DNA from 4 places in the Kitasatospora sp. CB02891 genome. Region 2 is predicted to be linked to each of the others. Evidence: riboswitches for the same ligand, from Rfam matches in the RefSeq annotation. Region 2 holds a riboswitch; each other region holds the start of a gene.
What was found. Region 2 has a riboswitch for cyclic di-AMP ahead of CG736_RS10920 (C40 family peptidase). Riboswitches for the same ligand answer to the same signal wherever they lie in the genome.
Positions count from the first base shown of each region.

Region 1: another riboswitch for cyclic di-AMP. It lies ahead of CG736_RS33570 (transglycosylase family protein); the one in region 2 lies ahead of CG736_RS10920 (C40 family peptidase).
Region 3: another riboswitch for cyclic di-AMP. It lies ahead of CG736_RS38605 (transglycosylase family protein); the one in region 2 lies ahead of CG736_RS10920 (C40 family peptidase).
Region 4: another riboswitch for cyclic di-AMP. It lies ahead of CG736_RS27910 (M23 family metallopeptidase); the one in region 2 lies ahead of CG736_RS10920 (C40 family peptidase).

Region 1 is NZ_NNBO01000022.1:90,905-98,623, reverse strand. It holds gene CG736_RS33595 (glycine hydroxymethyltransferase) at 1-87, shown strand, start outside; gene CG736_RS33590 (tyrosine-protein phosphatase) at 222-920, shown strand; gene CG736_RS33585 (hypothetical protein) at 950-1,672, shown strand; gene CG736_RS33580 (MFS transporter) at 1,743-3,107, opposite strand; gene CG736_RS33575 (MFS transporter) at 3,205-4,458, opposite strand; cyclic di-AMP (ydaO/yuaA leader) riboswitch at 5,021-5,189, shown strand; gene CG736_RS33570 (transglycosylase family protein) at 5,193-6,407, shown strand; gene CG736_RS33565 (diiron oxygenase) at 6,549-7,475, opposite strand; gene CG736_RS33560 (pseudouridine synthase) at 7,603-7,719, opposite strand, start outside.
Region 2 is NZ_NNBO01000003.1:479,925-487,643, forward strand. It holds gene CG736_RS10915 (C40 family peptidase) at 1-884, shown strand, start outside; cyclic di-AMP (ydaO/yuaA leader) riboswitch at 1,247-1,402, shown strand; gene CG736_RS10920 (C40 family peptidase) at 1,413-2,480, shown strand; gene CG736_RS10925 (NlpC/P60 family protein) at 2,692-3,744, shown strand; gene CG736_RS10930 (hypothetical protein) at 3,870-5,024, shown strand; gene CG736_RS10935 (carbohydrate kinase family protein) at 5,029-5,928, opposite strand; gene CG736_RS10940 (glycosyltransferase 87 family protein) at 6,002-7,366, opposite strand; gene CG736_RS10945 (glycosyltransferase family 4 protein) at 7,623-7,719, shown strand, end outside.
Region 3 is NZ_NNBO01000006.1:6,491-14,209, reverse strand. It holds gene CG736_RS15175 (long-chain fatty acid--CoA ligase) at 1-342, opposite strand, end outside; gene CG736_RS15170 (hypothetical protein) at 472-672, opposite strand; gene CG736_RS38605 (transglycosylase family protein) at 797-2,050, opposite strand; cyclic di-AMP (ydaO/yuaA leader) riboswitch at 2,037-2,208, opposite strand; gene CG736_RS15160 (hypothetical protein) at 2,686-4,719, shown strand; gene CG736_RS15155 (hypothetical protein) at 4,813-5,712, opposite strand; gene CG736_RS15150 (DUF397 domain-containing protein) at 6,062-6,301, shown strand; gene CG736_RS15145 (ATP-binding protein) at 6,530-7,054, opposite strand; gene CG736_RS15140 (helix-turn-helix transcriptional regulator) at 7,473-7,719, shown strand, end outside.
Region 4 is NZ_NNBO01000015.1:19,971-27,689, reverse strand. It holds gene CG736_RS27945 (roadblock/LC7 domain-containing protein) at 1-357, opposite strand, end outside; gene CG736_RS27940 (sensor histidine kinase KdpD) at 341-1,603, opposite strand; gene CG736_RS27935 (hypothetical protein) at 1,789-2,004, opposite strand; gene CG736_RS27930 (hypothetical protein) at 2,174-2,359, opposite strand; gene CG736_RS27925 (TetR-like C-terminal domain-containing protein) at 2,391-2,969, opposite strand; gene CG736_RS27920 (alpha/beta fold hydrolase) at 2,969-3,790, opposite strand; gene CG736_RS27915 (YiaA/YiaB family inner membrane protein) at 3,911-4,201, opposite strand; cyclic di-AMP (ydaO/yuaA leader) riboswitch at 4,418-4,581, shown strand; gene CG736_RS27910 (M23 family metallopeptidase) at 4,592-5,353, shown strand; gene CG736_RS27905 (DUF3995 domain-containing protein) at 5,363-5,854, opposite strand; gene CG736_RS27900 (hypothetical protein) at 5,970-6,782, opposite strand; gene CG736_RS27895 (GNAT family N-acetyltransferase) at 6,833-7,399, shown strand; gene CG736_RS27890 (sensor domain-containing protein) at 7,518-7,719, shown strand, end outside.

The DNA.
Region 1 (7,719 bases), on a different contig from region 2:
GACGCCGGCGTCCGCGACGCGGTCGCCAAGCGCGCCGTCGACCTGCTGTCGGAGCACCCGCTCTACCCCGGCATCACCCTCGCCTGACCGCCCCTTCCTCACCCCTGTGCCCCTGGTGCCGGGCTCGCGGCCTCCCCGGCCGCGGGCCCGGACGGTGCCGACCGGCCCGGCCCTGGTGGCGCGGGCGGGGCCGGGTATTCCCACCACCTAGGATGGCCGCCATGATCGCGGACGAACCGACGGCAGCGGGACTGGACGGGCCCACCGTCCCCGGGGTGCGCAACTTCCGGGACGCGGGCGGGCTCGGGACACTTCCCCGTGGGGTGCTGTACCGCTCCGGGGCGCTGGACCGGCTGACGCCCGACGGCGCCCGGGCGCTGCTCGACCTCGGCGTGCGCACTGTCCTCGACCTGCGCAGCACTCCGGAGACCACTGCCCGCCCGGATGCGCTCGGCGACTCCGGCATCCGCTACCTGCACGTTCCGGTCTTCGCGGAGCAGCGCTGGCCCGAGGAGCAGGCCGAGCTGTACCCGTTGATGGCGGAGCTCGCCGGACGCCCGGCCGTCGCGGCGGTCCGGGCCCTGCTGGCCGCCGACCGCCGGGCCGTCCTGGTGCACTGCGCGTCCGGCAAGGACCGAACCGGGGTGGTGGTCGCGCTGATCCAGTCGTTGCTGGGTGCAGCGGAGCCGGAGATCCTCGCCGATTTCCTGCGGTCCAACACGGCGCTCGGGCTCACCGTTCCCGCCCCCGGCGCACCCGGCCACGCCACTCGCCCGGTCGCGGCCGTCCATCTGCGGCGCGCCCTGCTCTCCGTCCGCTCCCAGCACGGCGCACTGGACGAGCACCTGCGCGCCCACAGCGCTCGGACGTCCGAACTCGCCGCCCTGCGCTCCCAGTTCCACGCCGCTGTCAGCCCGTAGGGATCTGCTCCGGCGCTAGGGTGCCGACCATGCACGAACCCGACGGGGGATCAACCATGGACGTCACCAGACCTGGCCGCCTGACAGGCCCCGACAAGCCTGACGAACCGCCCGACGCGGCCGGGCCCGACGGACCCGACCGGCGGCCCGATCCGGACGAGCGGTACCTCAGGTCCGGCAACTCCCGTCTCTCGGCCGGCTGCGGGGCGGTGCTCACGGTCGCCGTCCTCCTGTTCATCGGTCTTCTCGGTTTCGGCTTCGCCTATGGCGGAGCCACCGACTTCACCTACCAGGCCGGCTGGCGCGGAACCCCTCATCTGCGGATGACGGTGGACCACTGCGACTCGAACGGCCGCAGCGGTCGCAACGAGACCTACAGCTGCTCCGGCCACGGCGAGCCGCGCACCGCCGACCCGGCGAGCGACTACCGGCAGCTTCCGAACAGGTCCGCCCCGTACGCGCTCGGCACCGAGCTGGAGGTGAGTTGCCTTCCGACCGGCCACTGCGTCGAGTTCGGCACCGACCGTGCGGTGGGCGACAGCGCCAGGTTCCTGTTCGGACTGTGGCTGCTCTCCCTCGCTCCCGGCGTCGGACTCGCGCTGCTGAACATCCGCCGTACCGACCGGCTCCGACGCGCCGGAGCGCCGGTCCGCAACGGCCTCAGCCTTCCGTTGCGCCTTGGCTTCGTCTGGTTCGCCGTGCTGCCGGTCCTCGCGGCGGTGCTGGGCATTGTGTCGCTCCTCCTAGAGTGACTCCTTCGCTGGCCTCCCCGGGACGGTCGTTCCCGCGCCGCCGAGGAGGCCGTCTGCTGCTGACGACCGGTCAGCTGCGCGGGTGGGTCTCGTACATGCGCACCGCCACGATGACACCGGCCACCGCGGTCAACGCGGCGACCGCCCAGATCGCGGTGGTCACGCCGTACGCGTCGGCGAGGATGCCGGCCATCAGCGCACCGACCGCGAAGCCGCCGTCGCGCCAGAGCCGGTAGACGCCGACGGCGCGCGCCCGCCACGCGGGGTGGGCGACGTCTCCAATGACGGCCAGCAGCGTCGGGTAGACCAGGGCCGTGCCCGCGCCCAGTAGGGCCTGGGCCGCGGCCCAGATCGGGAAGCTGGTCCCGGCCGCGACCAGGCCGAGGGCGACGGCCTGCAGCAGCATGCCCGCGGTGATCAGGTGCTTGCGGCCGATCCGGTCGGACCACCAGCCGGTGAGCATCTGCCCCGCACCCCACACGGCCGGGTAGAGCGCGGCCAGAATGCCGATCCGGCCGAGCTCCAGACCGTGCGCGGCGTACAGCAGCGGGAAGATGCCCCAGGCGAGCGCGTCGTTGAGGTTGTTGACCATGCCGGCCCAGCTGGCACTGGACAGCGCCCGGTCACCGAGGCTGGTGGTGCGGGCTATTCGGGCGGTGCTGAGCACCGCCGCCTGGTCACCGCCGGGGTGCGCCTGGGCCGTGGCCGCTGGTGTGGCGGCGGCCGAGGTCGGGTGGGCGGCGGCCTCTGCACGGGCGTACTCGCGGGTCTCCCGGACAGCAGCGACCGTCAGGCCCAGGCCGAGCGCGACGTAGGCCGCGCCGAGCAGGAAGGGCTGCGGGCGCAGGCCCCAGTGGGCGGCGATGGCGCCGGTGCCGATCGCGGTGACGGCCACCGCGAGGTAGCCCGCCGCTTCATTGAGGCCCATCGCCAGGCCGCGCCGGGCCGGACCGACCAGGTCGATCTTCATGATCACGGTGGTGGACCAGGTGAGACCCTGATTGACGCCGAGCAGCACGTTCGCCGCGACGATCCACCCCCAGGTCGGCCCCCAGGCCAGCATCGCCGGAATCGGCAGGGCGATCAGCCAGCCCGCGATCAGCACCGGCCTGCGCCCGTACCGGTCGGAGAGCGTGCCGGCGAAGAAGTTGGTGACCGCCTTGGTCGCGCCGAACGCCAGGATGTACGTCAGCGCACCCGTGTAGGCGGACAGGTGGAAGACCTGATCCGCGAGCAGCGGCAGGACCGTCCGCTCCTGGCCGAGCATGCCGCCGACCAGGGCGTTGACCGCCACCAGCAGGCCGAACTGTGCGAGGTTGGCGCGCAGCCCGAGTCGGATCGGCCGGCCCCCGGGCCGGCCGCCCGGGGTGGTGCGCGCCGCGGCGCTCGGCGTGGCTGCCGGGGGCGGCAGTGGGGGCTGGGCCTGGACGGACATGGGGGACTCCCGGGTGGTACGTGGGACGTGGTGCGTGGAGCGGTGCTCCGCGGGCGTCGATCGAGCGGGGGCACATCGGCGATCATATTCCAATCTTTTATGGATTAGTGGATGCAGGGATGGTCGCCGGCCGTGCAGGCAGTCCCCGAACCGCCGGCAGGGCGAGCAGGACGAGGCCGGCCGGCAGTGCCAGCGCGGTCATGCCGAACAGCGCCCGGTGCACGCCGATCCCGTCGGAGAGCGGGCCTGCGAGCACCAGGCCGAGCGGCATCAGCGCCTCCGCGGTCAGGTGGTCGTAGGAGCTGACCCGGGACAGCATCTGCTCGGGTATGTGCACCTGGAGTGACGTCTCCCACAGCACGAAGAACAGGGAGACGCCGACTCCGGTGCACGCCTCCAGCAGAGCGATCACCACGACCGGAGCGCCGGATCCGATGATCAGCGCCTGACAGGAGGCAACCACCATCGCGACGGCCGCCACCGCCATCGGACGGGCCGGTTTGAGGCGGTAGGCACACACGTCGCCGACGATCGCACCGAGGCCGAAGGCGGTGACCACCGCGGCCCAGGCACCGGCCCCGCCCCACTCGCGATCCGCCAGCACCGGACCGAGCACGAACACCGAGGGCAGCACCACCACGTGGTAGACCGCGATCACGAGCATGCTCGACCACACCCAGGACCGCTGACGCACCTGCTGCCAGCCGACCCGGAGTTCGGCCAGGAACCCGAGTCGCTCGGCCCGCTCCGCGACGGCCCTCCCGCCCACCGCGCCGAGCCTCGCCAGCACTGCGGCACTGGCGGCGAAGCTCGCGGCGTCCGCCAGCAGGGCGCCGCCGGGGCCCGCGACGGCAACCAGCGCGCCGGCCAGCACCGGGCCGACCACCAGCCCCGCCGAGTGGACGAACCCGCGCAGCGCATTGGCCTCGCCCAGCCGTTCACTGGGCACCAGCAGCGGCAGCAGCCCCGTGGAGGCGGGCAGGAAGAAAGCGTCCGCCACACCGAACACCACCATCAGCGCCGCCAGCACCCCGACCCGGGCCGTCCCGGTGAGCAACAGCACTGCAACAGCCGTCTGGACCACGCACCGCACCAGATCGGAGACCAGCATGATCCGCTGTCTCGGTATCCGGTCCGCCCACACGCCGCCGGCCAGCGTGAACACCAGCATCGGCAGCAAGCCCGCCGCCGCCACCAGGCCGACATCGGCAGCTGACCCGCCGATCGACAGCACCGCGAACGGCAGCGCCACGAACGACACCCTGTCCCCCAGTACGGACAGCGACTGGGCGACGAACAGACGGGCGAACTGGCGCTCCACCCGGAGCACTTCGGGAATCAGCGCAGCCACGGGCACCTCCACAGCGGGTCGGGGAACAGCGATCACCGTGATGGTAGGGAGCCCCCGAACGGGCTGTCGCATGATTTATCCGCAAGGTCGGCAATGCCCTGGTTCACCTCAACTGCCATGTTTCTCAGGCAAGTTGACGTTCAGCCAAATTCATCGACCGGAGCCCGGACGCCCGCCTTCCCCTCCACCCGATCTCCAATCCCACCGATCGGTCAGACTTTCGCATCCGATCACCCCACCCCCTACCGCCCGATCACCCACCCCTCGACCACCCATCCCCTGACCGCCCGATCAGACCGCTCCCCGACCACCCATCCCCCGACCACCAGATCAGACCGCTCCCCCGCCTCCGAACTCCCGCCAACCGGTCGCCCACGCACGGCCGCCACGCCTCCCCGCCCGCGCCCGGGCACTCCGCGTCCGAACCCGGCCGGACCGGCGTGACTCGCCCGTGATGCCGGCGCGATGAGCTTGTGATTGCTCCGTTCGAGTGAATAGGCTCGGTCCGGCCCGCACCGCCGGGCCCCGCACGCGGCAACGCCGAACCCTGCCCGCCGCGTTGCCGGGTCGATCACCACAACCCTGGGCGGGGACGGGGGAACCAGGTACGTCGCCGTCCCCCACGGCTAGGGGTGAAGTCGCCCGAACCGGCTCCGACCGGCAGACGGCGGCCGGGCCTCCCTCCGGGTCCGAACCCGACAGCTCACCTCGCAGGCGTGCGGAGAGGATCGAGCATGCTCTTCACGGGTTCCGGGCGTCACCGCAAGCAGAGCCAGGCGGAGAAAGCCGCCGAGCGGGCCATCGCCGCGGCCGGCGTCGTCGGTGTCGGCATCGCACTGCCACTGCTCACCGCGACGGGTGCACAGGCCGCGCCCAGCGCGGTCTGGGACCGGGTCGCCGACTGCGAGAGCGGCGGCAACTGGAGTCTCGACTCGGGCGACGGCATGTACGGCGGTCTCCAGATCACCGCCCAGCGCTGGGTCGACTACGGCGGCACTCAGTACGCCCAGCTGCCCAACGGCGCCACCCGCAGCCAGCAGATCGCGGTCGCCGAACGCATCCTGGCCACCGAGGGCCCGCAGCCGTGGGCCTCGTGCGCCGACTCGTCGGACCTGCGCGTGGCCAGCGCCCCCGGCGTGGTGGACACCAACGACTCGGCGGACGAGTCGGGTGCGCTGCGCGGTGCCCGCGGCGCGGCAGCCGCCAACACCGCCTCGGACGGCACCGTCGCCGCCCCGAACGCCGCCCCGATCTTCTCCGGCCTGCCCGGCTACGACCCGGTGTCCCACGTGTACTGGTACCAGAAGAACGGCGGCTGGTTCTGGACCAGCCACCAGAGCCTGTACGAGCGCTACATGCAGCTGACGCACCCGCAGCCGCCGACCGCTGCACCGTCCCCGACCACCACTCCGGACGCGCAGGTCCCGACCACTCCGGCCACCCCGGTCGTCCCGGCACCGCCGACCGACCCGAGCACCGCCCCGAGCCCGAACCCCACCACGCCCTCCGACGGCAAGAACGGCAACGGAAGCGAGCACGGGAACGGGAACGGCACGGAGAACGGCAACAGCAACAACGGCACGGGCAACGGCCAGGGGCAGGACCAGGGCCAGGGCGAGACCGGAGGCGGAAACGGAACCGGCGGCAACCAGTCGCCCGCACCGACCACCTCGCCGACCGCCCCGAACACCGACCCGAGCCAGGCGGTCGGCACGCAGCAGCCGAGCACGTCCACGCCGCCCACCAGCAGCCCGTCGGCCGCCGACACCCCGGCGGCCGGCACCCCGGCCGCCCAGCCGTACACCGTCGGCCCGGGTGACACGCTGGCGAAGATCGCCCGCACCCACGAGCTGGACGGCGGCTGGACCGAGCTCTACAACGCCAACAAGCAGGTGCTGGGCGAGAACCCGGACCTGATCCGGCCGGGCCAGGTGCTGAACCTGGGCTGAGGACTGCCCGGCCGGGCCGCCGTCACTTCGGGGCGGCGGCCCGGCGCGGTGCAGGCCACCGCGGTGCAGGCCGCCGCGGTGCTCCCCCGACGGAATCCCTGACGAGGCCGTCGCCCGTCCCCGGTGCCCACCCACTCCCGCTCAGGCGATCACTCCGGCGGCGCGCAGCAGCCAGCGGTTGGCGGCGCCGACCAGTCCGGCGCGGTCCAGAACCCCGATCACCTTCTGGGCCATCTCGATCTTGGTGCTGCGCCAGTGGGGGTTGGCCCGGGCGACGGCCCTGCCGACCTTCGGGTCGAGGCCGACGGCGGCGTAGACCCGGGGGTGGATCAGCGCGGTGGTGGCGAAGTAGATGACCACTCCGAGGAACAGCTGCTCCCACCGGCGCTGCAGGAACCCGAGCCGCTTGCGGACGAGTTCCTCGCGGGCGTAGCTGATGTGTCGGGCCTCCTCGATGACGTGGATCCGGGAGACCTGCCGGGTGAGCGGCTGGAGGCTGTCGTCGTTCATCATTTCGCGCTGGAACGCGTCCAGGATCTCTTCGACGTACATGGTGCCGCCGAAGGTCTGGCTGTGGGTGGAGATCGCCTTGAACAGCCGGCCGAGGTTGTGGGCGACGAATCCGGCGCCGTACGCGGGGGCGCCCATCTTTTCGATCATGCGGGCGAACATGATCGAGTGCCGGCATTCGTCGGCGATCTCGGTGAGCGCGTACTGGACGTGGTTGCTGGTGGGGTCCCGGTCGAAGGCGTGCCGCAGCAGCATCTGCATGAGGATCTCCTCGAACCAGATGCCGACGCTGGCGACCGAGGCGACCTCGTGCTTGGAGAGTTCGATGCGCTCGCCCTCGGTCATCCGCTCCCACAGGTCGGTGCCGTAGAGGGAGAGGTGGCGGGGCGGGCAGTAGTAGGCGCCGGGGACGGGGTCGGCGTCCCAGTCGACGTCCTTGAGCGGGTTGAACGAGAGCTTCGCGGAGGAGGCGAGCAGGCGTTCGGCGGTGCGTTCCCGGTCCGGGGCGGTGCGCTCGCGGTCGGGGGCGCCGGGGGTGACGGCGGGCTGGGGCGGCATGCCGGCTCCTTCGCGGTGGGGCGGAGTCGAGGGTGGGATGGTGCCACTGCCGCGAAGGTAGAAGTTATTAGACTGTCCGTCAATACACTGCGCACAAGGAGGCGCAGACCGTCGGCCCGAGGGTCCGTCAGCCCCGCCAGCCGACCGGATCCGCCCATGCCGCCAGCACCCGTCCGCTGACGAAGCGCCGCGGCGTGCCGTCCACGGGGTCGGTGAACTCCAGCGAGCGCGCCAGCAGTTGGAG
Region 2 (7,719 bases):
ACAAGCTGCTGGAGGAGCAGGAGCAGGCCGCCGAGAAGTACAACGGCGCCAAGGAGAAGGCCGACCAGCTGCGCAAGCAGGCCGACCAGCTGCAGGACCAGGTGGCCCGCGGCCAGGAGCAGCTGACCGAGCTGGCCTCCGGGCTGGCGGCGGTGGCCGGCGACCAGTACCGGCACGCGGGCATCGACCCGTCGATGCAGCTGATGCTCTCCTCCGACCCGGACAAGTACCTGGACCAGGCGTCCTCCTTCGACCAGGCGGCCAGCACCCAGGCCGCCACGCTGAAGTCGCTGGAGGACCAGCAGCGCCGGCTGGACCAGCAGAAGCAGGAGGCGGCGACCGTCCTGGCCGAGCTGGACAGCTCCACCCAGGCGCTCAACGACGCCAAGAACGACGTGCAGAGCAAGCTCCAGGAGGCGCAGAAGCTGCTCAGCCAGCTCTCCGCCACCGACCGGGCCGCGATCCTGCGCGGCGGCGGCGCAGCCTCGCGCGGCGCCGACCGGGTCGACCTGGGCAGCCTGCCGAAGGCCGCCGGCTACGCCGGCGTCGCGGTGCAGCGGGCGCTCGACAAGCGCGGCTCGGCCTACGTGTGGGGCGCGACCGGCTCGAGCACCTTCGACTGCTCCGGCCTGATGGTGTGGGCGTACGCGCAGGCCGGCGTCTCGCTGCCGCGCACCTCGCAGTCGCAGGCCGGCGTGGGCACCAACGTGGGCAAGGACTGGCACAACGCGCAGCCCGGTGACCTGGTGGTCTACTACAACGACGCGCACCACGTGGGCATGTACGTCGGCAACGGCATGGTGGTGCACGCGCCGCGCACCGGCGACGTGGTGAAGCTGATGGCCGCGGACACCCTGCCGATCCTCACCATCCGCCGGGTCTGACGGTCCGACAATCCGGACATACGCCCCAGAGGGCGACAACTGACGCGCCGTGACACGCCCGGACGGGTCGAGATTCCACTGTGATCTCGAACACGTCCGGGCGTTGTGTTTTTCGATGGAACGAAGGGAAATGCTGCGCACTGTGCAACGAATCCCTTACGTTCGGTCATTTCCGTAATCGAAATTGACTCAGATTCAGATTTTTTTCGGACAAGGATTTGAACCGATCACGGATCGGTTACTAGGGTCTTGGTTCGACCGCCGCAGAGTCGATCGCCCAAGGGGGGCGACGGTGGGGGTCGCCGCCGAGTCCGTGACGCAGCGGGCGGATCGTCAGAACGAGGTCCGCCGACGGGGATACCCCTGCGGGGGTGCTGTCGAACGGAGCCGGGGAACCACGTTCCCCCGGGGTGAATCGGCGCCGGGCCGGCCGCGACAGCGGTCGGTGAAGCGCTGTAGGGCATCTCTTCCGGCCCGAACCCGTCAGCTCACCCGGTAGGCGGTGTGAGGAAGAAGGAGTCCGCCTTCGTGGCGTCCCATCGCCGTCCCAAGCCCGTCGGCCGTGCCCGGGTCTCGATTCTCACTGCCGCTGCCGCCACCGCCGTCGCGCTCTCCGCGCAGACCGGCGCGCACGCCGACCCGGCGCCCACCAAGGACCAGGTCAAGCAGCAGGTCGACCAGCTCAACGAGCAGGCCGAGGTGAAGACCGAGGCGCTCAACGCCTCCGTCGAGAAGCAGCAGAACCTGCAGAAGCAGGTCACCCAGTTGCAGGACCAGCTGGCCCGCCAGCAGGACCAGGTGACCACCGTTCAGGACAGCCTGGCCAACATCGCCGCCGAGCAGTACCGCAACGGCGGCATCTCGCAGACCATGCAGCTGATGCTCTCCAGCAGCCCGGACGCCTTCCTCGGGCAGGCCGGCACGCTCAACACGGTCGGCGCCACCCAGGCGGACCTGCTGAAGAGCTTCAAGGCCGAGCAGGCCAAGCTGGACGGGCAGCGCAAGGAGGCCGAGCAGAAGCTCGCCGAGCTGGACACCACCACGAAGGCCCTCCAGGCCGACAAGGAGGACGTCCAGGCCAAGCTGGCCAAGGCGCAGGACCTGCTCAACACGCTCACCCAGAAGGAGCGCGACGAGCTCGCCGCGGCCGAGGCCAAGGCCGCCGACGCCTCCCGCAGCCAGGCCGAGCGGGCCTCCCGCGACACCGCCCGGACCGGCCTCGCCGCCCCGGTGCAGGCCCCGGCCGGCTACGCGGGCGCCGCGATGAGCGCCGCGCTGTCCAAGCTGGGCAGCTGGTACTCCTACGGCGCGGCCGGCCCGAGCACCTTCGACTGCTCCGGTCTGATGCAGTGGGCGTACGCCCAAGCGGGTGTGTCGATCCCGCGCACCTCGCAGGCCCAGGCGGGCGCCGGCACCAACATCGGCACCAACATCGCCAACGCCCGACCGGGTGACCTGATCATCTACTACGGCGACCAGCACCACGTCGGCATGTACGTCGGCAACGGGCAGATCGTGCACGCCCCGCACACCGGCGCGCAGGTCCGCTACGAGTCCGCCACCGTGATGCCGATCACCAAGATCGTCCGGATCTGACGGCTCCTTCGAGCGCCCGGCCCGGCACCCCGCACAGGGGGTGCCGGGCCGCACTCGTTCCGGTGTCCGATTCGCGGTCGAATATTCGAGGTTGTCAGGGTTTGGACTGGATCCTTCCGACTCGCTAACCTCTGGCCCGGCCCCCCGTGCGGACGGCCGCCCGACCGGCGGGCGGCGGCGGAGGCCGGCCGCAGGAACGGAGTCGTCGCACGTGTCCGTGCACCGTCGCCCCCCACTGCCCGGTGTCCAGCGCCTCGCCCGCGCCCTGGCGCTCACCGCCGCCGCGACCGGCGTCCTCCACCTCGGCGTCGCCCCGGCCGGCGCCGCGCCGACCGACCCGCCCGACCGCGCCGACGTCAAGGCGCAGGTCGACCAGCTGTACGAGGAGGCCGAGCAGGCGAACGAGAAGTACAACGCGGCCCAGGAGCAGCAGCGGAGGCTGCAGCGCGAGGCCGGCGCCCTGCAGAGCCAGGTCGCGGCCGGGCAGGACGACCTCAACCGGCTGCGCGGCGACCTCGGGGCGGTGGTCGCCGCCCAGTACCGCACCCAGGGCCTCGACCCCACCCTGCGGCTGATGCTCGACCAGGACCCGGCGTCCTACCTGGCCGGCGCCCGCGCCCTCGGCCAGGCCACCGAGCGGCAGAACGAGACCCTGCGCGAGCTGCACGAACGGCAGCGCCGACTGGACCAGCGGCGCCAGGAGGCCACCGCCAAGCTCGACGAACTGGAACAGGCCCGGCAGCGCCTGGCCGCCGCCAAGGACGAGGTCCACAGCCGGCTCGCCCGGGCGCAGCGGCTGCTGGGCGGCCTCAGCGCCGCCGAGCGGGTCCGGCTGGCCGACGACGACGCCCGGGACGCCCAGGACCGCGCCACCCGCGGCACCGACCGGCTCGACCTCGGCGACCTGCCCCCCGCGTCCGACCGCGCCGCGGCCGCGCTGAACGCCGCCGTCTCGAAGATCGGCTCCCCGTACGTGTACGGATCCACCGGCCCGACCACGTTCGACTGCTCCGGTCTGATGTACTGGGCGTGGCGGCAGGCCGGAGTGACCCTGCCGCGGACCTCGCAGGGACAGGCCTCGGCCGGTCGGCGGGTGAGCCTCGCCGAAGCCCGGCCCGGAGACCTGGTGATCTTCTTCAAGGACAGGCACCACGTCGGCATGTACGCCGGCGGCGGGGTCGTCGTGCACGCGCCCCACCCCGGCGCCCGGGTCCGCTACGAGAGCGTCAGCGCGATGCCGGTCAACTCGGTGGTGCGGGTCTGAACCAGCACGAGCCCCTGGTCACCGACCTGCCGCCGGAAGCCCCGCGACAGGCCGGGGCCTCGCTGTCCCGGCGGGCCGCGCTGCTGGTCGCCGCCGGGTGCGCCGCCCAGCTGTCGCTGCCCCGGGTGCTCCCGGCCGGGCCCGTCGCGCCGGCCGCCGCCCCGCCCGCGCCGGGCGCGCCGTCCGGGGTCCGGGAGGCCGTCACGCAGGTGCTGGCGCGGCGGGCGAGCGCGATCCTGCGGCGCGACCCCGGCGGGCTGCCGACGGCGGTGGGCGCCGAGGAGGCCGACCGGGACGTGCTCACCCGCACCGCGGCGATCCGCTTCACCGAGTACACGCTGCGGCTGACCACGTTCGCCGAACCCGCGCCCGGCGCCGACCGGCTGACCGTCGGCGCCGAACTCGGCTACCGGATCGCCGGCGTGGACGACTACCCGGCGCTGCTGGAACGGCAGGTCGAACTCCGGCGGGAGCCGGCCGGCTGGCGGGTGCTCAGGGAGGTGCCGACCGGCGCGGTGGCGCCCTGGGACCTGGGCGCCGTCCGGACCGCGACCGGGCAGCACAGCCTGGTGCTGGGCCTCGGCGAGGGCGCCGAACTGGCCGACCTGGCCGCCCTCGCCGACCGCGCGATGCCCACTGTCGAGGCCGTCTGGGGCGCCTGGAAGCCCGGCCGGCTGCTGCTCGAACTGCCGCTCACCGTCCAGCAGTTCGCCCGTCGGATGGACGTCTCGGCGGACGCCTACCAGGGGATAGCGGCGGTCACCCTGGCGGTCGGCGGCGCGCCGACGCACACCCCCGCCGACCGAATCGTGGTCAACCCCGAGGCGTACCGGCAGCTCAGCGAGCTCGGCCGGCGGGTGGTGGTGACCCACGAGGCCACCCACGTCGCGACCCGGGCCGACACCAGGTCGTGGACCCCGCTGTGGCTGTCCGAGGGCGTCGCCGACTACACCGGCTACCAGGGCACCGGGCGGACCGTCCGGCAGATCGCCCCCGAACTCGCCCGGGACGTCCGGGCCGGACGGATGCCCGCCGGGCTGCCCACCGACGACGCCTTCACCGCCGGTTCGGCCGGCATCGCCCAGGCCTACGAGCAGTCCTGGCTGGCCTGCGACCTGATCGCCCGCCGGTACGGGCCGCAGCGGCTGGTGGCGCTCTACCGGGCCGTCGGGCAGAACGGCAGCGGCGGTCTGGAGCGTGCCTTCCGGTCCGAACTCGGCCTCGGCGTCGCCGAGTTCACCAAGAGCTGGGAGGCCGAGGTGGCCACCCTGCGGTCCTGAGCTCTCAGGCCAGCGCCCGCTCCAGGCCCGCCGCGTCCAGGAACGCGGTGTGGGTGCCCGCCGTGGTGCAGGCGAACGCGCCGGCCGCCGCGCCCGCGCGCATGCACTCCTCGACCGGGCGGCCCGCCAGCCGGTGGTGCAGGAAGCCGGAGACGAACGCGTCGCCCGCGCCGTTGCTGTCGACGATCGGCGCGCCCGGGTCCACCGCCGGGAAGTGCCGGGGCGCGTCGTCCTCGCGGGTGAGCAGGAACGCGCCGTGGGCGCCCGCGGTGGCCACCACCAGCTCGGCCCGGCCGTGGGCCAGGATCGACCGCATCGCCGCCTCCGGGCGGTTGTCGAGGCCGGCCGCGGACAGGAACACCACGTCCGAGCGGAGTGCGTAGAAGCGGTGGTGCTCGTTCTCGCCGTCCCAGGCGTGCAGGTCGGTGGAGCTGGGGCGGCCCAGCCGCTCGACGTCCGGGTACATGTCCCGGTTGACGCCGGTGATCGACAGGTGGACGTGCTTCGAGCGCTCCAGCAGCGGCAGCCAGAACTCGCGCGGCAGCCGGGCGTCCGCCGGGTGGCGGCCGTCGTAGAAGGAGAACCGCAGGCCGTCGGCGTCCACCAGGTTGACGCTGCGCGGGGTGCCGGCGGGGGCGGGCAGGTGGCTGAAGTCCAGGCCGCGGCGGGCGTACTCGGACAGCACCAGGGCGCCCTGCGGGTCCTCGCCGAGGAAGTCGGCGAGCTTGGTGCGCAGGCCCAGCGTGTGGCAGGCCAGCGCGACGCCGTTGCCGGTGTGCGCCGGGTAGTCGCGCACCGGGGGGACGTGCACCGAGTCGCGGCCGGGCGGGATCTCCAGGCGGTCCACCCGGACGATGGTGTCCACGCCGACGCCGCCGACGATCAGGATGTCGTAGTCGATCATTCGGCGATGGTGGCAGCGGAGAGCCAGGCCCTGCAAGCGCTTTCAGAAACTTGCAGGGCGGTGTGACGGTCCGTCAGGTGCGGTCCGCCGGAGTGAGGTCGTCCAGCAGGTCCTGCTCGTAGGCGATGCCCGGCCGCACCGGGTACTGCGACACCACCTGCCCGGCCGGCAGCACCACCGTGGTCAGCGCCTCGCGCCGCCGGGTGGAGCGCCACAGCCGGTACGCCGACAGCACGGTGGTCACCAGCAGCACCAGGTTGCGGGCCGTCAGCACCAGCACGCCCGCCAGCTCGCTGCGGTTCACCGAGCCGAACATCACCGGGAACTCCAGCGTGGTCAGCACCGTGGCCACCAGCACCAGCACCGCCACCGGGCGCTGGCTGCTGCCCCGCACCGTCAGGCACACCGCCGCCAGGCCGACCACCCAGATCATGTACTGCGGGCTGATCACCCGGCTGGTCGCGGTGAAGATCAGCAGCGCGCACAGCGCCGCGTCGAACGTGGTCGCCGACGTCCACCGGGCCGCCCGCAGCCGCCAGATCAGCAGCCAGCCGAAACCGGCCACCGTCATGCCGACCATCACCTTGGAGATCACCGGCACCCACGGGCCGAGGAACTCCACCGAGCCGTAGTTCATCGTCACGGTGCCGTGCCACGAACCCGCCAGCTTCGCGAAGTGCAGCGGCAGCGCGCCCAGCGACTCGATCTCGATGCCCCGCTCCGACTGGAACTTCAGGAACTCGAACGCCCCGTTCATGCCCGCCGTCAGCAGGAAGCCCAGCGCCGCCGCGAACGCCGCCGCCGAGGTCCACGACCGCCGGGTGCGCCGGCCGCGCGGCGTTCCGAACAGCGCCAGCAGCGGCCAGATCTTCAACAGCCCGCCCAGGCCCAGCAGCACGCCGCCCAGCGCCGGGCGGCGCAGCACCACCAGCAGACCCGCCACCGCCAGCGCCGTCACGATGATGTCGTACCGGCAGTACACCGTCGGCCCGAGCAGCGGCACGCCCACCACCCAGTACCAGGCGCCCAGGTAGCTCCGGCCCTTGCGCACCCCCGCGCGCATCAGCAGGGCCATCGCCGCCGCGTCCACCACGGCGCAGATCACGAAGAACGACACCAGGTACGACCACGGCAGCAGCCCCGGCAGCAGGATCACCAGCGCCGCGCCCGGCGGGTACTGCCAGGTCACGTCGTCCAGCGGGAACGTGCCGGTGCACAGCACCTCGTACCAGCTGTGGTAGATCACCGAGACGTCCGCCGTCACGTCCGTGTTGGCGATCCGCAACACCCCCGAGACGACCAGCACGAGCAGTGTCCGGGAGACCGTCCAGGCGGCCCCCAGGGCCCACAGCGGACGGCGACTCGGCGCGGAACCGGACGGGGCAGGCAGCGCCGGGGCCTCCGAACTGCCGGGCCGTTCGGCCTGGGGTGACTCCACTACGCTCCTTCGGGTCGTCGCGTACGCACCGGTACCGGGCGCCCGCCGGGGGTACCGGTCAGGCCACCAAGCACACCGCATCGATTGCGGCCGTGTCCTCTAACTTCTCCGAACCGTGTCCGAACCTTCCGATCCTGCGACGGTCCCGCCGCCGTGGACGGTGCGGGCCGCGTTCCCGGCGGACGGGCACGGTGACCTATCGTACGGACCACTCACGGGTACTCCGAGCACCCCCTGACCGAGCGAGCCGCGGCACATGACCAGAACCCTCATCGTCACCAACGACTTTCCGCCCAGGCCAGGCGGCATCCAGGCGTTCGTCCACAACATGGCGGTCCGGCAACCCGCCGGAT
Region 3 (7,719 bases), on a different contig from region 2:
CAGCGTCCACTCGTAGCGGGTGCGCGACATCAGGACGATCCGCCCGCCGGCCCGGACCCCGGCGGCGATCAGCCCGCGGGCGGTCGCCGCCACCTGCTCGGCGAACTGCCGGGCCGTCACCTGCTGCCAGCCGCCGTCCGGCCGGCGCCTGGTCAGCACCTCGGCGTCCGGCGCCTGCTCGGCGTTGCGGAACGGCAGGTCGGCGAGGCTGCCGGCGTCCGGCGGCGGCACCAGGTGCGGGGTGCGGGCTTCGACGACCCGGCCGTCGGAGCGCAGGACTTCGACGGGCGCACGGTCGCGCAGATGCTCGGCGCGGGCGGCCCGGGCGAGGGGGTGTGCCATCGGCGAACTCCCTTGGGTGGGTGGGGGTCCGCCCAGGGTAGGGACTCGGCCGCGAACTTACTAGACGGTAAGTTCCTTGACAGTAACAGGATTTGACGGGTTGCCGACCGGCCCCGCCCGCCGGGTCGCTCAGCCCTCCTCGACGGACGGCGCCGGGCCGGCGAACCGCTCGCCGTCCCGGCTGCCGCCGGTCCGCGCCCGGGTGCGCCGACCGGTGGACAGGCAGTCGCGCACCAGCAGCTCCACCGCGTCCTGCGGGCTGCTCACCCCGAGGCGCATCATCACCTCCAGCGCGAGGTCCGCCTCCAGCGTGATCGTCACCTTCGCCATCGCACCGCTCCCCGGTCTCGGCACCGCTTCCGGCCGAGAACAGGCCGCTGCCCCCGGAGCCGACCAGGGTCTCCGAGGGCAGCGGCGTTCACCGTGCGGTGCGTGCGGCGGGGGCTTCCGGGTGTCAGACCCGACCGGCGAAGTCCGGCGCCCAGTTGGCGATGGTCTCGGTCCGCACACCGGACTTCGGGTTGGCGGCCTCGACGTACTTGCCGTCGCCGATGTAGATCGCCACGTGGTAGACGCCCGAGTTGGCGCCGTTGTTCGACCAGAACAGCAGGTCGCCCGGCTGCAGGCTGTTCAGCGAGACCCGGGTCGAGTAGTCGGCCTGGTCCGCGGCGACGCGCGGCAGGCTGATGCCGGCCTGGCGGAACGCCGCCTGGGTCAGGCCCGAGCAGTCCCAGCCGCCGTTGCCGGTGCCGCCGTAGATGTACGGCTGGCCGACCTTGGACAGCGCGAAGTCGATCGCCGCGGCCTTCGACCCGGTCGCCTTGACGGCGGCGGTGGTGGTGGCGGTGGTCGTGGTGGTGGCGGCGGGCTTCGCGGGGGTGCTCGGCTTGGCCGGGGCCGGGGTGCTCGGCGCCGGGGCGTCGGTCTTCCGGTTCGAGCCGTTGGACGAGGACTTGCCGGCCGGCGCGGACTGCTTGGCCGGGGCCTGGGCGACGGCGACGTTGCCGAGCGCCAGCTGCTGACCCGGGTAGATCATGTCCGGGCCCTCGGCCAGGACGGAGCGGTTCAGCTCGTACAGCTTCTCCCAGCCGCCCTCGACGTTCTGGCGCTGGGCGATGGCGGACAGCCAGTCGCCCGCCACCACGGTGTAGCTGCCGGAGGCCTGGGGAGCCTGCTGGGCCTGCGGCTGGGCCTGCTGGCGCTGCTGCTGGGGCTGGGTCTGCTTCGGGGCCTGCTGGACCTGCGGCTGGGCCGGCTTCGGCGCGGTGTCCTGCGACGGCTTGGCGGCGGTGGAGCCCGCGGAGGTGTCGACCTGCGGGGCGCCGCCGCCCTTGGTCAGACCGGCCTGGACCGAGCACACCGGCCAGGCGCCGGGGCCCTGCGAGGCCAGCACCTTCTCGGCGACGGCGATCTGCTGGTCCTTGGTGGCCAGGTCGGCGCGCGGGGCGAACGCGGTGCCGCCGAAGGCGGCCCAGGTGGAGGCGGTGAACTGGAGGCCGCCGTAGAAGCCGTTGCCGGTGTTGATGGACCAGTTGCCGCTGGACTCGCACTGGGCGACCTTGTCCCAGGTGGCCACCGACGCGGCGGAGGCGGTGCCGGCCGCGAGGCCGGGGACGGTGAGGCCGATGCCCACGACACCGGTGGTGGCGATCAGACGGCGGGCGCGCTTGGCGCTGACGGGCAGCATGAAGATGCGTTCCTCTCCCACGCCTGCGAGGTGAGCTGTCGGATTCGGGCTGGAGTTGCCCGGCCGCGCGCACCTCTCGGTGCGCCCGGCTTCACCCCTAGCCCCGGACCGGTCCGTCAGGACCGCCCCAGGGCGACTTACCTGGTTCCCCCGCCCCTGCCGCGGTGCGTTTCGCATGAGCCGGCACACCCGGCGGCAGGACTCGGCGTTCCGGGTGAGCTGGGTCCGTGTGTCCACGAACGTGGGCAGGAGATTAAGCGGATTTAAGGACGATTAGCAAATTTCCGTGACGGCTGCCGCTGCTCCCGAAAAAACGATCAAGGGATTCCCGGCGAAATCCGCTGCGCGCTCCGAGAACTGCTGCGCCGTCAGGGAATTGGTGATCTTGTGTCCGATTTGGGATGGTATGCCGCTTCGTGAGCAATTGTTCATCTTGGGGGCATTTGCGATCGCCTCGGCCGGGTGGTTTGAACCGTTCTGTCCGACTGTCGGCAACGGGTGGTGAAATTCCGTCCGCTGACATTTCTGTCGAACTGACGAATGACGATACGTCAGAATGCTTAACCGTCCCCGAAGTCGCCGATATCCGTCCGGCCCGCCGCCTATGCTGCCCCCGACGATTCGGAGTCCCTGCGGGTGTTCGGGAGGCGGCCATCGTGGAGCAGTGGGAGAACGGGCGGCACCGGCGGCCGCTGCTGGGGCGGCGGCGGATGCTGACCTGGCTGGCCGTCGGGACGGTGACGGCGGTCGGCGGGGGAGCGGCGCTGCGGCAGTCGCTGGCCGGGGCGGCGGTGACGGCGGCGGGCCCGCCGCCGACGGCGGCCCCGGCGGCGCTGGACGAGAGCGGACGGAAGTGGTCGGACGCCAAGGGGTGGGGCGGCAGGGCGCCCGGGCCGGGGAGTGCCGTGCGGATCACCGACAAGGTGGTGCTGGACGCCGACGCCCGGGTCGGCTCGCTGCTGATCGACGCCGGCGGCTCGCTGGTGTTCGCCAAGGACCGCTCGCTGACGCTGGAGAGCGGGGGCAACGTCGAAGTCCGTGGCGTCCTGGCCCTCACGCCCGACCCGGCGCACACCCACATCCTGCGCTTCCCCGACATCGACGAACACCGCTTCCAGGGCGGCGGCATGACCGTCGTCGACACCGACACCGGCCTGTGGGTCACCGGCAGCGGCTACCTCCGGCTGGACGGCGCACCCCGCACCGCCTGGGTGCGCGCCGCCGCCGAGTTGAAGGCCGGCGACACCACGGTGCGACTGGCCGCGGACCCCGAGGGCTGGCAGGCGGGCGACGAACTCGCCGTCACCCCGACTGCCCCGCCCGACGCCGCGGACTTCTCCACCTCCTACGACCTGGTGACGGTCCAACGGGTCGACGGCCGGACCGTCACCCTCACCGCGCCGCTCCAGCACGCCCACCCGCGGGTGAGCGCCGGCGGCGGTGCGGTGTTCGGCGCGGAGGTGCTCAACCTGACCCGCAACGTCCGGGTCGAAGGCACCGAACAGGGCCGGGCGCACGTCCACCTGACGTCCAGCCGTCCGGCCGACCTCCGGCACGCCGCGCTGCGCCGGGTCGGACCGCGCGCCGCCGGGAAGGAGAGCTGGAACGGGCAGCCCGTCACCGAGCCGGTGCTCGGCCGGTACGGGCTGCACTTCCACATGCTGCTGGACACCTCGCGCGGCACCGTGGTCGAGGGCGTCGTGGTCCGCGACGCCGGCAGCCACGCGTTCGTGCCGCACAACAGCCACGGCATCACCTTCCGCGGCTGCATCTCCCACCAGACCTGGGAGGACGCGTACTGGTGGGACGGCCCCACCGACACCCGCACCCCGCAGATCCCGTCCGACGACATCGCCTACCTGGGGTGCGTCGCCTCCCGCACCGTGTACGAGCCCAACCCGCGCGGCTACCGGCTGACCGGCTTCAGCCTCGGAGCGGGCACCGGTTCCACGGCCCGGGACTGCGTGGCCGTCGGCGTGCAGGGCGCCACCGGTGCGTCCGGGTACGAGTGGCCGGAGAACAGCGAGGGGGTGTGGACGTTCGAGAACTGCCTGGCGCACAACAACCTGGAGGACGGCATCTTCGTCTGGCAGAACTCCGAACACCCGCACACCGTCACCGGGTTCGCCGCCTACCACAACGGCGGCTGGGGCATCGAGCACGGCGCCTACCTGAACGACTTCGGCTACCGCGCCTCGGTGCTGTACGGCAACGCCGCCGGCGGGATCGCCGTCCACGCGCTCGGCCGCGACAAGGGCACCGTGTTCGACGGGCTGCTGATCGACGCGGCCGGGCAGTCCGACTACGCCGTGGCCACCCTCAAACACCAACTCGACGGCGAGCAGGTCACTCTGAGCCGCAGCCGACTCACCGGCCACCGCAAGGCCGGCGTGGCGTTCCGGGCCACCGCCGACGGCAAGCCCGACGACATCGCAGTGCTGGACTGCGAGTTCGGCGACGGCCCCGAACTGTGGCTCGACCCGGACGCGCCCGCCCCCAAGCAGATCCTGTTCCGCAAGGCCGGGCAGTCGGCGGCCGTCGCGCTCGGCAAACCCGCCCCCGGGCTCGCGGCCGGGCCGTGGAACGCCGCCACCAGCCCCGCGACCGCGCCCACCCCGCCCCGTCAGGTCGCGCTGCCCGCGCTGAAGTTCACCGACAGCGCGCCGCGGACCGGGCGCGTCACCGGCTGAGCGCTCCCCCTCCCGACAGGAGGGGAGAGACTGCGACGGGCGGGAGCGCGTCGATGCGCTGCTCCCGCCCGTCGCGTTCCATAGGACGGCGCGTCAGCGCGCCGCGTGCGCCCCCGGCGTGGTGCGCTGCTCGGCGGCGGCGGCCTCGGCGGCCTCCAACTGCTCCTGGGTGGGCTCGGGGAGCGCCGCCAGGTAGCTGGAGGCGATCAGCTGGGCCACCGTCGGGTAGGCGCCGATCGGGGCGGCGCTCGGGCAGCCGGTCTCCTCGGCGGCCGCGGCCAGCAGCTCCGGGTCGGCCTCCGGGCCGATCACCAGCGGGGCCAGCGCCGGGCGCTCGCAGCCGGTGGCCTTCAGGTGGTTGACGGCCGCGGCGACCGAACCGGCCACGTCCAGCGCGGCCGGGACCACCGGCACGGCGAGCCGGGCGGCCAGCAGCACGCCGGTGATGCCGGCCGCGGCCGCGGCCTCCTCACCACCGGTGGTGGTCAGCACCACGCCGTCGGCGGCGGTGGCGATCGCGAACAGTCGGGCGCGGTCGGCGCGGGCCAGGTCCGCCTCGGACAGGCGCACGTGCACCGCCTCGGCCAGCAGCGGGTGCGGGCCCAGCGGGTCCAGCACCTGGGCGCCGGTCTCGGCGGCCGCCTTGTGCAGCTCCGTCAGGAACTCGTGCGGACCCGGCACCAGCGGCAGCACCACCGGCGCGGCCAGGCCGGCCTCGGCCGCGGCGCCCAGCAGCTCGGCCACCGTCGGAGCGTCCTCGCCGCCCAGGTAGGCGGCCGTCACCTCGATGCCCGGCTGGTCGCCGCGCACGACGGACAGCAGCTCGTCGACGACCGGGCGGGTCTCCGGCCCGGCGACGGCCGGAACCGCCAGCACCAGGGCAGGCGAACCGGCCATGATCTCGGGGCGCTCGGGACGGCGGTGGCGCCCCCGCGCACGGGAGCCTGGCGTACGGACGGGCAGTGGCGCGCCCGGGATGGCTGCGGTGCTCATGGGCCAGATCGTAGGACATTGCCCAGCGTGCCTTGCAGCCGGATACCGGCAGCGGGCGGCTTTCCGCCAGGAAGTGACGGTCATCACAGCGCGAGTTGTGACTGGCTGTGAGGCGTGGGGCCGGGCGTTGATGATCGACAACGTGCTGACGGCCGTGTGCGGACGGTCATGGGGCGATGGTCGATTTGATCGGCTGTGTCCGCTTACGCACCGTCAATTGCGGCCCTGTGAAGACTTGGTGGCGGCATTGGCACGGTCTTCTGCACGGGAAATTTCCCATGCTGATGCACGTGCAGCCGAGCTATCATCACGTCAAGTGAGGCATTCACCAGGGTCTGGGGAGAAATCAATGGGTGAGGCGTACAACGGCATCGCGGCGGCGGACCTCGACGTGGTCTGGCAGAAGAGCCGGTACAGCAACTCGAAGGGGAACTGCGTGGAGTTCGCCGCGCTGCCGGGGGGCGGCGTTGCGATGCGCAACTCGCGCTTCCCCGACGGCCCGGCGCTGGTCTACACCCGCGCGGAGATCGACGCGATGCTGCTCGGCGTGAAGGACGGGGAGTTCGACCACCTGGGCACCGCGCTCTGACGGTGCGTCAGGGACGATGCCCCCGGGCCGTCGTGGGAGATCCCACGACGGCCTTCGTGTTTTCCGGGCGTCCCGGCCGGCCTGCTCGGCGTGTCGGGCTGTTCGACCTGGCCGACCCCGTTCGACCCGACGAGTCGATGGCGGCGGGCGGTGCGGTCGGGCTTCCGGGCGCAGACGTGGGCGGACGTGCGCAGGAGCAAGGGGAGTGGCGGTCAGGCGGATTGGCGGTCAGGCGGAGCGGCGGTGTCGACCGAGGTTCGGCAGCGGGGGTTCGGCCACCGTCTCCGGTCCGCGGGCGTCGAACAGCGCCCACACCACCTTGCCCGCGCCCGCCAGCGGGTGCCAGCCCCAGGAGCGGGAGAAGGAGTCCACCAGGTGCAGCCCGCGACCGGACTCCGCCACGAAGTCGGCCTCCCGGGCGACCGGGCCGGTGCTGGACGGGTCGCTCACCGCGCACACCACCTGCGGGGCCCGGTGCACCAGGCTGATCCGGATCGGCAGCGAGCCGGCCGCCAGCTGCGGAGCGAGCTGGGTCGGCACCCGGGACGGCTCGCGCTGGCCGAGTGCGTGCCGCAGCGCGTTGGTCACCAACTCCGAAGCCACCAGGGCGACATCGTCGAAGAGGTCGCCGAGGCCCCAGTCCTCGAGGGTGGTCCGGGCGAACTCCCGCGCGGTGCGTACGGCTTCGAAGCGGGGAGCGAGTGTGCAGCTGACCACATGCGGGTCGGTCGCCAGGGCCGTACCGGTGCTCATGAAGAGCTCCTCCCATAAGGGGGCGGACACGGCGGGACCCACCGGGGTCATGCCGGTCACCTCCGACTCGCTCGGCCGCTCTGCCGCCGCGTCCGACCGTTGCGCGCACACGCAAGTACCCAGCGACGCACGGGCGTTGCCGGGACGGGTGTGCGGAATCGCGCAAGCTGTCGACGCGGAGCCCGCGGGGTTGCCAAGGGCGTGCAAGTGCACGTGCACCATGGTCCTCTGCGCTCACGGCAGATGCAAGAGTCGATTCACGTGCAGTCGTGCGATTGGCATATGCATGCACCGGATGCACGTGCAAGATGGTGTCTGCGCATCAGAACCGGTAGCCGAGCGCATCACTACCGGCACTCAGTGCGTCCAAGTGATGGCAGACTGTGCAACTGGTCTTTCCGAGTGGAGGTTTGGTCAGATGACCACAGTGCAGCCCGGTGGGGGCTCGATGGTGCGCCGCATCCTCCTCGGCTCCCAGCTCCGCCGGCTCCGCGAGGGTTGTGCGATCAGCCGGGAGGACGCCGGCTACGCGATCCGCGCCTCGGAGTCCAAGATCAGCCGGATGGAACTCGGCCGGGTCTCCTTCAAGGAGCGCGACGTCGCCGATCTGCTCAGCCTCTACGGGCTGTCCGGCGGCGCGGAGCGGGAGACCCTGCTCGCCCTGG
Region 4 (7,719 bases), on a different contig from region 2:
GCTGCCGATCCGCTCGACCAGCGTCTGCATCTGGTAGGCCACCAGGCCCGCGTCCACGGCCTCGGTGGCCAGCACCGCCAGGTGGGTCCCGGCGCCGGCGGCGACCACGAACAGGTATCCGCCGCCGAACTCGATGATGATCTGCCGGGTCGGGCCGTCGCCGAAGCCCTGCGCCACGCCCCGGGACAGCGACTGCAGTCCGGAGCAGGCGGCGGCCAGCCGCTCGGCGTCGTCCCGGCCGATCTTCGGGCTGCGGCCCATCTCCAGGCCGTCGTTGGACACCACGACGGCGTGCTGGACCTCTGGAACGGCGACGATGTCGGTCAGCAGCCAGCCGAGATCAGGGGTTGCGGTCATGGGATTCTCCTGCGCGCCGGGGAAGTTGGGGGGAAGCGGGGAATTCGTCGTGGCGGTCCTGGTCGGACCGCCGGTCCTGCTGGGCGGCCGAACGGCCGCTGGCGGTCCCGGCCTGGAACAGCGACATGAACGTCTGCGCCTCGCGCGCACAGCGCGGCGGTGGCGCGGGCTGCTCCTCGGCCCGGGACTCGGTCTGCTGCTGGGCGCTGCTGCGGCGGTTGACCCGCCGCGGCAGGGCGCCGCCCTGCGTGGGAACGGACGGCCGGCCGGGGTCCGCGGCGACGACGGCCGGACGGGAGACCGCGGCGGCCGCGGCCGGCGTCGGCTCGGTGCGCGGGAGGCTCACGGGCACCGACAGCGGATCGGTGAGCAGGGCGGACGGCAGCAGCACGACCACCCGCACACCGCCGTACGGCGAGGGCGCGGAGTTGATGGTGACCCGGAAGCCGTACTGCTCGGCGAGCCGGCCCACCGCGGCCAGGCCCAGCTGCGGGACCTCGCCGATCCGGGACACCTCCAGCGAGCCGCCGCCGGACAGCGCCGCGCCCGCCTTGGCGACCGTCATCTCGGTCATGCCGACGCCGCAGTCGTCGATCTCGATCACCGCGCCGTTGTGGACCGGCATCAGCGTGACGTAGACCTGCGAGCTGGGCGGCGAGTAGCGGGTGGCGTTGTCGAGCAGTTCGGCCACCGCGTGGATCAGCGCCTCCGCCGCGGCGCCGAGGACGGCGGTGTCGACCCGGCTGTGCACGACCACCCGCTGGAACGGCAGGATGCGCGACTGGGCGCCGCGCACCACGTCCTCCAGCGAGACCGGCTCCGGCCAGTGCCGGCCCGCACGGGAGCCGCAGAGCACCGCCAGGGTCTGGGCGAGTCGGGCCTGCTGGGCGGCCGCGTGGTCGGCGCGCAGCAGGCCTTCGAGCAGCACCGGGTCGTCGTGGGTGCGCTCCATCTCGTCCAGACCGGCCTGCTGGTCGTGCGCCATCACCAGGATGCGGCGGGCCACGCTGAGAAAGGCGCGGTGGGTGGCCGCGTTCATCTCCTGCTCGCGCAGAACCGATTCGGCACCGGCCTGACGGTCCGCCAGCTCGGCGGCCAGCCGGTCACGGGCGGCGGCGAGTTCGTCCTCGGCGTCGGCCAGCCGGCCGCGCAGGGTTCGGGTGACGGCGCGGGACCGAGCGGTGGCCGCGAGAGCGAGAAGAGCGAGCAATGCGGCTGCTGCCAAGCACCATTGAGTGGTCGTCACGCGCGAATTCTAGGGTGGACTTCCTACTTCCGTATGAACTGATCGAAGCATTGCTGTTCAGAGCGCGCCAATATCGGACAGAACCGGCAGGGCCGGATGTCCGAAAGTCGACCGGTCGATGGCCGGAAGACAACATGCCATTGACCGACCGGAGTTCACGCTCCGTCACATTCGACGGGCGACGACTACTGGCCGTCGACCTCGCCGTACGACGGCTGCTCCTTCGCCGCCACCGGCCGCAGCGAGCGCAGCCCCCGGGCCACCGCGGAGCAGCGGGCCAGCACCGCCCCCCACCGCTCCGGCCCGGGCTCGACGGCCCGCGCGACGGGCGCCGACCCGTCCGGGGCGGTCCGCGGGGCCGGGATCAGTCCCGTGCGGGTGTGCTGAGTCGCCTGCGACATTGCGCTGTCCTCCGTGCTTGTCGGTCACACCGTGGAAGTTCTCTACGCGGTATGACTTCCCGACCGAAGGACAGTGTTACGCACCGGTGGTGACAGAACGGTGGTGGACCGGTTGCGAAAAGGTGTGGAGGGGCGCGCACGGGGGGCGTGTGCGCAGGTGGGGCTGCTGTCAGGCGGGTGTGCCGTCCTCCTGGACGTTCTCGGCGAGCGGCCGGTCCGGGGCGGAGAGGGTGTCGGTGTGCGGGGTGGTGCCGCCCGCGTGCTCGTGGGTGGCGTGCGCCGCGCTGGGCGCGGTGAGCGAGGCGACCACGCCGACGGCGAGCGAGGCAAAGGCGAGCAGGCTGCGCTTCTTCATACCGGGTAGAACGCGCCCGACCCCCCTCAGGTCACGCCGTCCGCCCGCCCGGCCAGTCGGCGAGGCCGTCGACCACGACCCCGATCAGCCGCTCCAGCGTCACGTCCCGGCCCTCGGCGAGCTGGAACGCCCCCGCCGTGGTCAACGAGGCGTACCCGTGGGCCACGGCACGCAGCGTGCGCGCGGCGTGCACCGCCTCGGACCCCTCCAGGCCGTACCCGCGCAGGACGGCGAACAGCACGTTCACCAGCCGCTCGCCGGCCGCGGTGAGCTCCGGATCGGGGTCGGGGGCCTGCGGCAGTGCGGCGTAGCGCCGCGGGAACCCGGTGGCGTACCCGGCGTACGCGGTGAGCAGGGCGGCGACCGCCTCGTCGCGGGAGTGGCCGAGGACGGCGGCGGCCAGGTGGTCGGTGAGGTCGTCGAGGGTGCGGACGGCGACCAGGCGGCGCAGTTCGGGCAGGCCCCCGGCGACGTGCTTGTACAGCGAGGGGGTGGCGACCCCGGCCCTGGCGGCGACGGCGGCCAGGGTGAGCGTCTCGGCGCCCTGGGCGTCGATCAGGTCGAGGGCGTGGTCCACCACCGCGGTGGGGGAGAGTCCGGCGCGGGCCATCAGCGGGCGACCTCGTTCAGGAAGGGGAGCAGGGCGTCGGCGACCGCCTGCGGGTGGCTGGCCATCGGGTAGTGGCCGGCGTTCTCGATCATCACCTTACGGCCGCGCAGCGCGGCGGCCTGCCGGTCGGCGATCAGCCCGGGGTCCGGGAAGTCGGGGTCCTTGCTGCCCATCAGTACCAGCGCGGGGACCTCGACGGCCTCGCACCAGCCGACCGGCGCGGAGTCGCCCTTGAGGTAGCCGCGCAGCGCTGCCTTGCGGGCGGGCTCGCGCAGCATCTCGGCGAGGCCGGCCCGGTAGGCGTCGAAGTCGGCGGGTCGCTCGGTCGGGTAGTAGAACTTCTGCAGCGCGCTCCACAGGCCCGGGAACGCGGAGACCAGCGGGGCGGCCAGCCCGAACATCGCCTTCTGGAAGCCGTTCAGCGGGAGGTTCTCGATGAAGGCGTCGATCAGCACCACCCCGGCGGTGCGCCCGGGGGCGAGTCCGGCCGCGCGGACCACCGTGGCGCCGGTGTACGAGCTGCCGGCCAGGACGGCGCCGCGCAGGTCGAGGTGGTCGAGCAGGGCGACCAGGTCCTCGGCGATCGCGGCCGGGGAGTGGTCGGTGAAGCCGGTGGAGGACTCGCCGAGGCCGCGCAGGTCCATGGTGATCACCCGGTGTCCGGCGGCGGTCAGCAGCGGGACGAGGTGCCGGTAGGCGGCGCGCTTGTCGAGCATGCCGGGCAGCAGGACCACCGGGACGCCGTCGCCGGGGGTGTCGTCGTAGGCGATCCGGCCGCCGGTGACGTCGAGGTACCGGGTGGTGCCGAGGGTGCTGTTCATGGTGGGCCTCCTGGGCGGCGGGTGCGGTGCGCCGGGCACTGGAGGCCCGGCCGACTGCCGATAGCCATAAAGCTAAGGCTAATAGCCTTAGCCGTCAAGCGGGGGCGGCCGGCCGGGTCGTCAGATGTTCTCCACCTTGAACGGGTCGTGCTCGGCGAGCAGCTTCTCCAGCCGGGCCTGGTCCACCCGGCTGGTGATCGCGCCCTCCTCCTGGCGGTCCCGGACCACCTTGGCCAGCGTGAACGCGGAAGTGATCACGTACAGCACGCCGACGGCCAGGAAGGCGCGCATCCAGGCGCTCACCGGCAGGTAGGCGATCCCGATGGTGAGGGCGATGGCGGCCAGCGCGAAGGAGGCGGCGGCCTGCAGGAAGTAGGCGGCGGTGGTCCGGTGCGGCACGGTTGCGGTCATGGCATCAGGGTCGCGCCGGCCCGGGGGCGGGGCGTGAGTACGGATACTCAACCGTGCGGTCACCATCCGTCAGGTACGGCCTGGTGAATCGTCATAAATCGCCCATAGGGCGTCAGGAAATCTTCACCGTCTCCCGGGAGGAGCTTGGAATCATGGGGTCCATAGGATTAACGTTTGATAACGCAGCGCGGTCGGCAACGCCGTAACCATGCGGCACCGTGCGCCACGCCTAATCCACTTGGGCACGCCTTTCGGGGCGTCCCAGGAGCCGGGGAACCACGTTCCACCGGGGTGAATCGGGACGGCCCTGGGCCCGACCGTAGGAGACCTTCCACCTCCGAACCCGTCAGCTAACCCGGTCGGCGGCAGGGAAGGAAGGAGCACGCCCCCGTGGCGTCGACCTACACCGAGAGCACCGGCACCCAGCTGCTCGACCACCCGGTCGAGCCGGAAGCCGCCCGGCACCGGCTGCCCCGCCAGTCCCGCGCCGGCGCGCCCCTGCTGGGCGTCACCGCGATGACCGCCGCGCTCAGCGCCACCGGACTCGCCCCCGCGCAGGCCGCCGCCCCGGTGCCCGTCACCGCCGCCGACGAGGTCTCCGACGGACTGCTCGCCGCCGACCCCGGCCTCGCCCTCGCCGCCCGCATCCAGCAGCAGGCCGACGGCCAGCGCACCTCCGCCGACGAATCCGCCCGGCTCGCCGCCGCCCAGGACGCCGAGGCCAAGCGCGCCGCCCAGCAGGCCGAGGCCGAACGGGACGCGCACACCCTGCCGGTGGCCGGCTACCAGCTGACCGCGCACTTCGCCCAGGCCGGCTCGCACTGGGCGCACCTGCACACCGGCCTGGACTTCGCCGCCCGCACCGGCACCCCCGTCGCCGCCGTCGCCGGAGGCACCGTCACCTCGGCGGGCTGGTCCGGCCCCTACGGCTACCGGGTCATCCAGACCCTCCCCGACGGCACCGAACTCTGGTACTGCCACCTCTCCCGGATCGTCACCGCCTCCGGCCCGGTCGCCCCCGGCGCCGTGCTCGGCGCGGTCGGCGCCACCGGCAACGTCACCGGCCCGCACCTGCACCTGGAGGTCCGCCCCGGCGGCGGCGCCCCGGTCGACCCGCTGCCCTGGCTCCAGCAGCTCGGCCTGCAGCCGTAACTCCCGCGCTCACCGACGGCCGTCGTCTCCCGGCAGGAGTCGGCGGCCGAACACCGTGCACCCGAACAGCACCCCGCCGGCCAGGAAGAACGGCTCGTACAGCAGCGTCGCGAAGCGGGCCGTCGCGGCCGGCTCCGCCACCGGGCGGTGACCCTCCGCCGCCGGCGCCGCCCAGTCCGGCACGGACGGCGCGGCGTGCACGATCAGCACCACCGCCGTGCCCCGCGCGGCCCGCAGCAGCCCGCGGGCCGGCAGCCGCCTGCCCCACGGCCGCACCAGCGCCAGGGCCGCGAGCGGTGTCGTGACGACGTCGGTCACCAGCAGCGGCGTGTTGTCCAGCACCGACAGGCCGCCCGGCAGCCCGGCCCGGCCGCCCAGCAGCCAGTACAGGTGCACCAGGGCGAAGCCGGCCGACCAGAACGCGGCGGCCAGGGCGGCGACCCGCCGGAACGACGGGCGCAGGCCGGCCGCGGCGGCGCCGGCGGGAGTCACGATGTCCATGGCTCCACCCCGGCCCGGCGGCCCCGCCCCGCGGATCGTCCGGACGGCCGCGGCTGATGGATCACCAGGACGATCCCCGGGTCCTCCGAGCGGCGGACCCGACGGGCCGGAATCCTCAGTACACCTCGGGGGCCAGCTCCGGGAACTCCTCCAGCAGCAGCCGGGCCAGCCCCGGCACCGTCCACTCGCCGCACAGGTCGATCGCGGCCTGCGCCACCGCCTCCTCGAACTCCTCGAACTCCCCGGCGAGTTCGTCCGGCATCGGCAGACCCCGAGCGGTCAGCTCCGCCAGGTTGCGGTAGCTGCGCCGCATCAGGCCCTGCTCCAGCAGCCGGCGCGCGCCGTCCGTGGACACCCCGACCAGCAGCGCCCGCTCCGGGCCCCAGCCGCCGTCCGGCGCCACGCCCGGCACCCGCTCGTACGCGGCGAAGCGCTCCTCGACGTCCAGCGCCCGGAACTCCTCCAGCCAGCCCCGCACCCGGTCGAGGTCCTCCACCGGCACGCCGTCCGCGCGCAGCAGCAGGGCGTACAGCCTGGGCCAGGTCAGCAGGTCGGACCGGAGCAGCAGCGAGTCCACCAGCACCTCGCCCTGCCAGTCGGTCTCCTCGCGCAGCTTCTCCAGCCGCTTGGCGTTCAGCCGCCGCGCCGCCCGCTGCCACTCGATCAGCAGCCGCACCGCCGCCGGGTACGCCCGGGCGTCGCCGTCCGGCTGGACGTACAGGTGCAGCTGCTCGTACAGCAGGTGTTCCAGCACCGGCGAGGTCAGCTCCGGGAAACCGTCGTGCATCCGGGCGCCGCCCAGCTCCAGCAGCGTCAGGACGGTTCGCACCGCGGGCTCGGGTACCGCCTCCAAACCCTCCTCGGCGGCCCACTCCAGCAGGTCGGCGGCTCGGGTACGGGGGAGCAGGTGCAGGTCTTCGTCGTCCACCCAGGTACGGTAGCCGGTCCGCGCGGGGCCGCCCGGTAGGGTCGGGCGCCATGGAAACCGTCCGGCTGACCGGCCCCCGGCTCACCCTGCGGGAGTACCGCCACACCCCCGAGGAAGTCGCCGCGCTGCACGCCGTCCACGGCGACCCCCGGACCGTCCGCCATCTCCCGTTCGACGCCGCCGACTTCGAGGAGTGCGCCGACCAGATCGAGCTCTACCTCGACGAGGCCGAAGCGGAACCCCGGCAGCACTACCGGCTGGCCGTCGACGACGCCGCGGGCGAACCGATCGGCCAGGCCGCCCTCACCCGCGAGGGCGAGCACGCCGCCCAGCTCGGCTGCGCGCTGCGCCCCGACATCTGGGGCTGCGGCCACGCCGGGGAGGTCACCGCGCTGCTGTGCGCGCTCGGCTTCGACACCCTCGGCCTGCACCGGCTGTTCGCCCGCACCGACCCGGCCAACCCGGCCGCCGCCCGGGTGCTGGTCAGGGCGGGCTTCCGGTACGAGGGCCGGATCCGCGCCGAGTCCCACTGGGGCGGCAGCTGGCACGACGCGCTCCAGTACTCGCTGCTCGCCCCCGAATGGCGGGCCCTGGCCACCCCCGGAGCCGGGGGATAACCCCACCCCGAACTCGGCAGCAGGCCTCATACCGGCGACCGGGTCCGGTGCGGCACCTTTGAAGGGTGCCCGGCACCGCCGACCGGCGGCGCCGACCCCGACCACCGAAGGACCGCGGATGTCCACCGCTGCGTACCGTGCCACCACCGGCGACCACTCCATCCGGCCCGGGTTCTGGCGCGCCCCGATCTCCCGGGCAGGCTTCCGGGAGCTCGGCTTCGCGCTCAGCGGCCTGCCCGTCGCCATACTCGGCTTCTCCGTCGTCGTCACACTGTTCAGCACCGGCCTCGGCCTCGCCGTCACCATGCTCGGCCTGCCCG